2 regions of the Nodularia harveyana UHCC-0300 genome follow, and region 1 is predicted to be linked to the other one. Evidence: predicted binding sites of a transcription regulator. Region 1 holds the regulator's gene; the other holds the start of a gene.
What was found. The regulator NtcA, encoded in region 1, controls nitrogen genes in cyanobacteria. The targets are predictions, from matches to a motif close to TNTGTANNNNNNNNTACANA.
Positions count from the first base shown of each region.

Region 2: a site for NtcA is predicted at 2,634-2,653, ahead of VB620_RS09925 (cell division protein SepF). Genes of this name have one in related genera too.

Region 1 covers NZ_JAYGHG010000029.1:22,987-27,205, forward strand. The annotation lists gene fabI (enoyl-ACP reductase FabI) at 1-704, opposite strand, end outside; gene ntcA (global nitrogen regulator NtcA) at 1,080-1,751, shown strand; gene VB620_RS15885 (hypothetical protein) at 1,772-1,939, shown strand; gene VB620_RS15890 (DUF3084 domain-containing protein) at 1,942-3,348, shown strand; gene VB620_RS15895 (pre-16S rRNA-processing nuclease YqgF) at 3,419-3,859, shown strand; gene VB620_RS15900 (DUF3146 family protein) at 3,856-4,119, opposite strand; gene pdxH (pyridoxamine 5'-phosphate oxidase) at 4,207-4,219, shown strand, end outside.
Region 2 covers NZ_JAYGHG010000012.1:72,102-76,320, forward strand. The annotation lists gene VB620_RS09915 (DEAD/DEAH box helicase) at 1-550, opposite strand, end outside; gene proC (pyrroline-5-carboxylate reductase) at 992-1,804, opposite strand; gene VB620_RS09925 (cell division protein SepF) at 1,928-2,530, opposite strand; gene VB620_RS09930 (YggS family pyridoxal phosphate-dependent enzyme) at 2,895-3,563, opposite strand; gene pipX (transcriptional coactivator PipX) at 3,560-3,838, opposite strand; gene VB620_RS09940 (energy-coupling factor transporter transmembrane component T family protein) at 4,134-4,219, opposite strand, start outside.

The DNA.
Region 1 (4,219 bases):
GATAAGAAAGCAGCAGTATTACCTACTTCTTCCTGAGTGACAGTGCGACGCAGGGGCGCGACTTCTTCCACATGGTGAATCATATCTAAAATTCCGCCGACTGCTGAAGATGCTAATGTGCGTATTGGTCCGGCGGAAATGGCATTTACTCGAATATTTTGTGGTCCCAGTTCAGCCGCCAAATAACGTACACTAGACTCTAATCCGGCTTTCGCTACTCCCATAACATTGTAATTAGGAATTGCTCTCACGCCTCCCAAATATGTCAGAGTGATAATGCTACCGCCTTCTGTCATCAGGGGTTGGGCTGCACCGCTTAACTGTACTAGGGAATAAGTGCTAATTTCTAAGGCTGTTTTGAAGCCCGCTCGTGAGGTTTGGCTAAAACCACCAGTCAAATCATCTCTGTGAGCAAAGGCTAGACAATGAATGAGAATATCCAATTTTCCCCACTTATCCCGGACTGCTTCAAAGGTAGATTGTACCTGTGCGTCATCTTGGACATTACAGGGAACAAATAAGCTGGGTTTAAGAGGCTCGACCAATTCCGCCACCTTTTTTTCCATTTTGCCTCGCTCATCTGGGAGGTAGGTAATACCCAGGTTAGCTCCTGCTTTGTGCAGTTGTTGAGCAATTCCCCAGGCAATGGAACGGTTATTGGCAATCCCTGTAACTAATGCGTTTTTTCCAGTCAGATCCAGCATAGAAATTGTGAATGTGATCAATTATTAGGAGCATACTAGAATCTGACGCGAGTTTGTATTGGTTGTGCATCTTATTTGCAAAAATGATCATCAGGTGAACTGTTTTGTGAAAAGTTTTTCCAGATAATCCTGAAGATATTCTCAAGATATCGTGAATTTTTTGCTGAAAAACCTGATGACCACAACTGTGCAAGTACTTATAACAACTACTAGCTAAAAACGGCAAAAATTATGTATCATTGTGAACAAATAACTATGAAGTTATGGGTTTGAGTATAGGAATGTACAGAAAGGTTGACGGTGCTTTATTAATTTTTCAGGTGTATTCTTAGGTAATCAGTTTTTGTTTTTCCGGCATTGGGTAGGGGAAGGGAGATGATGGTGACAGAAGATAAAGCCCTAGCAAATGTATTTCGTCAAATGGCGACCGGAGCATTTCCTCCAGTTGTAGAAACGTTTGAACGCAATAAAACAATATTTTTTCCCGGCGATCCTGCTGAACGAGTTTATTTTCTTTTGAAGGGTGCTGTGAAACTTTCCAGGGTATACGAGGCAGGAGAGGAAATAACGGTAGCACTGCTACGGGAAAATAGTGTTTTTGGTGTGCTGTCATTATTGACAGGAAATAAGTCCGATAGATTTTACCATGCAGTGGCATTTACACCTGTAGAGTTACTGTCAGCGCCAATTGAACAGGTAGAGCAAGCTTTTAAGGAGAATCCAGAATTATCAATGTTGATGCTGCGAGGCCTATCTTCGCGGATTTTACAGACAGAGATGATGATTGAAACCTTAGCTCACCGCGATATGGGTTCAAGATTGGTGAGTTTTTTGTTAATTCTTTGTCGTGATTTTGGTATTCCTTGTGCAGATGGGATTACGATTGATTTGAAGTTATCTCATCAGGCGATCGCTGAAGCCATTGGTTCCACAAGAGTCACTGTCACTCGCTTATTAGGAGACTTGCGTGAGAAACAAATGATTTCTATTCACAAAAAGAAGATTACCGTGCATAAACCTGTTACCTTGAGTAAGCAGTTTACCTAAATGTAATTCAGGGAGGTGGGATGGCAAATGTTGTGTTCTGGAAAATGACACCCATAGCTGGAGGTAAATCTAAAATCATGATTAATTTCAGCTATTGCCTATCTCCCATCTTCGATCAGATGATGATTGAAAGTAGTAGGCTGTATCTGGAAGTATTCTGTCTCCGGCGCACTGTGAACGGTAGCTAAAAATGACCACCGGTTACATCCTGATAGCAGCAATTTTAATTTTGGGGGGCGTAATTGCCACTGTGGGCGATCGCATTGGTACGCGAGTTGGTAAAGCACGCCTCTCACTGTTTAATCTTCGTCCCAAAAAAACGGCTGTACTAGTAACAATATTTACGGGTGGCTTAATTTCCGCATCCACACTAGGGATCTTATTTACTGCTGATGAAGGTTTGCGGCAAGGGGTATTTGAGCTAGAAGATATTCAAAAAGACCTGAGAAACAACCGGGAACAGCTACAAATTGCTGAAACTGAAAAAAGTCAGGTAGAGAAGGAGTTAAATACGGCCAGACTCGAACAAACCAAAGCAGAGGAAGAGTTACAGGTAATTAACAAGTCCTTGCAAGCGGCGAACGCTAAACAACAAGCCACCGCAACTCAACTCCGACGAACTCAAAGCCAGTTAGGTGCAGTAGTAAATCAGTATCAACAAGCTTTAACAGAACTGCAAAGTGTTTATGATCAAAGAGAGACATTACAAGCGGCCATTGAAGAACTAAAAGCAGAACGAGAACGACTGTATACAGAAGCTAAAACAGCCATTGAAGAGGCGAAAACAGCGATTGATCAGCGCGATCGCAAAATTGCCGAACTGGATGGATTAATTAAACAACGCAATCAAGAAATTACGGCGCGAGAAGAAGTCATCGCCGTTAGGGAGTCTCGCCTCAAAGACTTAGAAAAACGGCAGAATTATTTAGAAGAAGAAGTCGCTAGGCTAGAAAAATATTATCAGTCATATCGTGACCTGCGTTTAGGTAAACTAGCACTGGTTCGCAATCAAATTCTGGCTGCAAACGTGGTTCGCGTTAATCAAGCCAGTGCAGCCCGTCAAGTGGTCATAGAACTTTTGAAAGCAGCCAACCAAAATGCCAACATTCAATTAACCGAACCTGGGGAAACTCCCTCAAATAAACAGCTTCTGCGTGTTACCGAAGACAGAATAGAAAAACTGAGTGAGCAAATTCAGGATGGTCAAGATTACGTTGTTCGGATATTTTCTGCTGGTAACTATGTCAGAGGCGAAAACCAAATAGAATTTTTTGCTGATGCAGCTCGAAATCAATTAGTCTTTTCAGAAGGCGAGATCCTAGCCACCACTAATGCCAATCCTAAAATTATGTCATCCTATCAGCTATCGCAAAGACTGGATTTGCTGATCTCCGCTTCAGAATTTCGGGCGCGTAATGCTGGAATTATTGAAGGTGTGTTGAGGGAAGGTTCTCATTTACGCTTTTTCCTACAACTAAGACAGTATGATCAACCTTTAGAAATCAAAGCGATCGCTATGGAGGATACTTATACAGCAGGACCTGTAAGAATTAAGCTGTTGGCAATCATCGACGGCAAAGTGATTTTCAGCACCTAAAATTTATAGTAAACAAGTTAAATAGCTATTAAAAATAATTAAATAATAAAATCCCCCTCCCACATCTATTATGACTTTTAGTGAATTTTCACCCACACAACCGGTTATCTTGGGCTTCGATCCGGGTAAAGATAAATGTGGTATAGCAGTCATGGGACTAGACCGGCAATTGTATTATCATCAAGTTGTCACCGCAGAAAAGGCGATCGCCACCATTGAAACCCTGCGTCAACAGTTTCCCGTTTCCTTGCTAGTCATGGGTAATCAAACCACCGCTAAACAATGGAAACAGCAACTTAGCGAAGTATTACTAGAGCAGTTAAGCATCATTTTAGTAGATGAACGGTACAGCACCTTAGAAGCACGCGATCGCTACTGGCAGATGTACCCCCCCAAAGGACTCACAAAACTCCTTCCACAAGGCATGAGACAGCCACCAAGACCCATAGATGATATAGTTGCTCTCCTTCTCATTGAAAGATACTTAAATCGCCTCACAACCAATAACTAAAGTTCAGCCCTAATAGTAAAGTCATAATCGCCTCCAGGCTCTAATTTATAGTCCTGTTGTTCTAAAAAACGACCAAGAGGCTCTTTAATCAAAGCACGACCTTGGGAGGGCTTCACAGACAGTTCTCCCCGGCGAAAATGCCATTTAAAATGCCACTCGAAGTTACCCGCACTAACTTCACCCTCAAGCAGACCGAGTGGCCACGATTGACGGATAATTCTGACATGGGCGGTAGTTTCTGGAAGACGTTTGGCACTCACAATGCTTTATGTCACTTTTGGGATAACAGCCCAATCAATAGGCTACTTCTTTTATTTACCAAACTTATCTAAAATATACAAATTGACATGGACAAGACCG
Region 2 (4,219 bases), on a different contig from region 1:
TTAGCCAGTCGGTGAGTTGATCGCTGTTGGCAACGGTGGCGGAAAGGGCTACTAGCTGAATTTTACGAGGACAGTAGATAATTGATTCTTCCCATACTGTACCTCGTTGGCGATCGTTCATGTAGTGGCACTCATCTAGCACTACGGCTTCCACATCTACTAAGGAAATACCAACTTGCCCGATGGGTGTGCCATAGAGCATATTGCGGAAGATTTCTGTTGTCATCACCAGAATTGGTGCATCCCGGTTAATGGAAATATCTCCGGTTAACAGTCCCACTTGGTCGTAACCAAATTCTTCGCGGAAATCACGTAATTTCTGATTTGACAAGGCTTTGAGGGGAGTGGTGTAAAATACCCGTTTCCCCCGCGATAATGCTCTATAGATGGCATATTCCCCAACTAAGGTTTTGCCGGAACCTGTGGGCGCACAGACGACTACGGAACGTCCAGAATTTAGGGACGCGATCGCATCTTGTTGGAACTGATCAAGTTCAAAGGGAAATATTAACCCTAAGTCAAGTTTGGGAGATGGTGCGGGATAATTCACTCAATCAAATTTGCAACCGGACTTTTTATTATATTAACGGCTATGTTTTGACATACCTCCTCGTCCTAAAGAAGCGAGGATTCCTTGACACTTCGCTGGAACACGCCACAAGTGGTCTTATCGTCCCTCCATGTCCGTTTAAAGTCTCCCAATGCCCTATGGCGACTATGCCCAAATTTTAACATAAAGCCGTCCTAGAAGGCGATGCACTGAGCAGTTCGACCCTTCGACAGGCTCAGGGCATCGCAGGCTCACTGTAACACGTGTCGAAGTGACGGGGCTTGTATCCCATTATTTTCGGTCAACTTCGTTAGTCATTGGGGATTAGTCAATCAATTTTAGATTTTAGATTTTAGATTTTGGATTGCAGTATAATCTAAAATCACTTTCTCCAAAATCCAAAATTCTTTACTCCCCACACCTCCCACACTCCCCTGCTTGTTATTTCCCTAATTCTTGCGATCGCAGTGCTGCCGCTTTTACTGCTTCAATAACCGCAGAGCGAAATCCTGCCTTTTCTAGTTGGGCTACACCAGCAATTGTTGTACCACCGGGACTGGTAACACTATCTTTGAGTTCTGCGGGGTGAACTTTGTTTTCTTGTAACAGTGTTGCTGTTCCTAAGACAGTTTGTAGGGCTAGTTGATTGGCGACGCTTCTGGGTAAACCGGCGGCTACTCCCCCATCGGCGAGTGATTCTACCATCAAAGCTACATAAGCAGGGCCACTACCAGATAGTCCTGTGACTGCATCCATCAGCATTTCGGAAACTTCTACCACTTGTCCCACTGCTGCAAAAACTTGATGTGCTATTTTTTGATGCTTGGGGCTAGTGTATGCACCTAAACAAATAGCCGTAACTCCTGCCCCCACTGTGGCGGGGGTGTTGGGCATGGCTCTAACTACTGGTAACTGGGGAAATGCTGATTCTAGTTGGCTTAAGGATACTCCAGCTAAAATAGAGATGACGAGGGGTGAGATTTGGATCGTCAGGATATCTGCTAATTCTTGGGCGATCGCACTGAATATCTGGGGTTTTACTGCTAAAAATACTACTTCGCTGGCTTCTGTAAAGACTAAACCATTATCTGAAGTTACAGTTATATTATATTTCTGCCGCAAATAACTTTGGCGTGTCGGTAAGGGTTCGCTAACTATCACCTCTGATGGTTGATAGATTTCCCGCGCAATTAAGCGGGATAAGAGCGCTTCTCCCATTACCCCGCCACCAATTAAGCCAAATTTAATAGTCATTCAATTATATAGTCAATAAGAGCAGGTTTAAACCATTAATTGATGGTAAGATACCATATTTTGTTAAACCCGCCCGTACAATTATCAAAAATCCTGGTTGCTGAACTTTTGACTAATTTATGGTTACTGTACCATGCGGTTAACGTCGTTACCCCAGGATTGATTGGAACTGGTTGCGGGACGTGCAGGACGAGCGGGGGTTTGTGGTACTTCATGAATAACTCCGCCTTGGGTGCTAACTTGCACACAACTGGGCGTAAACAAAAAGATGCTTTCTCCGATGCGTTCTTGATGTCCATCAAGGGCGTAAGTTCCACCTGCGACGAAATCAACTGCTCTTTGTGCTTGATCTGGGTCCATGATGGTCAGGTTTAACACAACTGACTTACGCTCTCTCAGGGCTTGAATCGCCTGGGGCATTTCTTCAAATGTACGCGGTTCAAGTACCAATACTTCTGAAATCCCGTTGATCGCTCCTGGCATATTAATTACATTTCCCATCGTAGACTTTGATCCTGTGGCTACATCATCACCCATTGTAGTTATGGGTTCTCGCCAGCGTCGATTTTGAGCAGGGATTTCTGCTGGTGCTGGTTGAGGATTTTGTTCTTGGTACAGGTTTTGGTAGTTACCAGCATCTGTATCTGCTTCTTCGTCGTAGTATTCGTATTCCACTGGTTCATTGAGACCTACAAAGTCTCGTAGTTTACCGAATATGTTGTTCATTGTTATGCTCCTGATAAGATTTACCCTGATTGTTTTGGCTGCGAGTTAATGTAGCCGGACTGAATAGCTACAAAGTCTAGACAGCTTAGTAATTTTATCGCTATTTGTAGCTTCTACTACAACTAGGGTTGATGAATTTATATTTTGGGGAACGCCTGTAGATTAACTCAGACTCAATTAATGAGTCAAGATTATAGACTAATGATTGTGAGAAATAAAGATGACTTTACCCCATTTTTTTGTGGTTCGTCACCTGGGGTAAATTTAAATCAATGTCTGATATAGCATCAGTGAACACCGAAAATACTCAGTATTCTATCCCTACTGCTATTAGTGGCAGAACCAAAAATTAATGATTTTTACCCTAAGTGCGGTTACCAAATAAAATAGTTCCTAATCTTACCATCGTTGCGCCAGCTTCCACTGCCAGTTGGTAGTCTCCTGACATACCCATTGACAGTGAGTCCATTTTTAAGTGAGACCAGTTTTGCTGCTGGATTTTTTGGGCTAATTCTTGTGTACTTTTAAATACTTTGAGTATTTCAGTGTCGGTCAAACCTAAAGGCGGAATTGTCATCAAACCTTGAATTTGTAAAGTTTTACACTGGTTGAGGTCGGGTAAGTCCACTAATAGTTCTGGGACAGTCCAACCAGACTTGTTGGGGTCAGGGAGAAGTTTCACTTGTAGACAAACTTGAGGAGTAACTCCTAGCTGTTGCGCCAATTTATTTAAGCGCTGCGCTAGTTTTAAATTATCTACTGAGTGAATCCAATCAAATAATTCAATGGCTTTTTTAGCTTTATTGCTTTGCAACCCGCCAATAAAGTGCCAGGTAATATCCGGTAAGTCTTGTAACTCGGCTTGTTTACTGGCAGCTTCTTGGATACGGTTTTCGCCAAAATCACGGATTCCGGCGGCATAAGCGGTGCGGATGTCCGCCGCCGGAAATGTTTTGCTGACAGCAATTAACCGTACTGAAGGTGGTAGGGAAGCACAGATGTTAGTAATGCGTTCGCTAATGGAACTTGTCATTGGAATGTGCGTTGAAAAACACTTTGAAGTTGATCATACTCCTGGGATTGACCACTGCGGCGGAGAGTACGTAAGCGATTTTCTAACAACATTCTGGCTTCAGTACGTCCTATGGACTGAAATTTGATGCCTTTAATGTCATTGACCACTAAAAAAAACAACCGTTGGGCATAAAGTGTAGTGAATAAATCCTGGTTTTCATCGACCATACAGATCCGATAAAGCAAACCCCAGGTTGGATGATTTATGTAAGTTTCTAAGTTCTCTGAATTCATTTAATAGTCAAGGTAGGAGTATATATCTTTTCGCAGTCCAGTACAAATGTTCAGAAGATAATACACCCCTTTTGCCAGAATATTGAGTTAGCTGATGCGAAAGTTAGTGATTCTGGCTATTTAATAGCGGTCATGAAAAGCTGGATCTTTTTCTGAATCGGCAGATGGGGTTGGCACTAGTAACGTAGAACTGCACAAAAGATCAGCAAGGCCATTATGTCTTTTGGTTCTGGCTTCTTTCCATATTGCCATAATTATTGCATTGTGGAACAAAATAGCCAAGATGTTGAGGAGACTAGATTGGCAAATTTCCTAGAACTAGTCTAGCACCCCAAAATACGGTGAGGATAGCGATCGCCAGCCAATCTTTAGCTTGGAGGC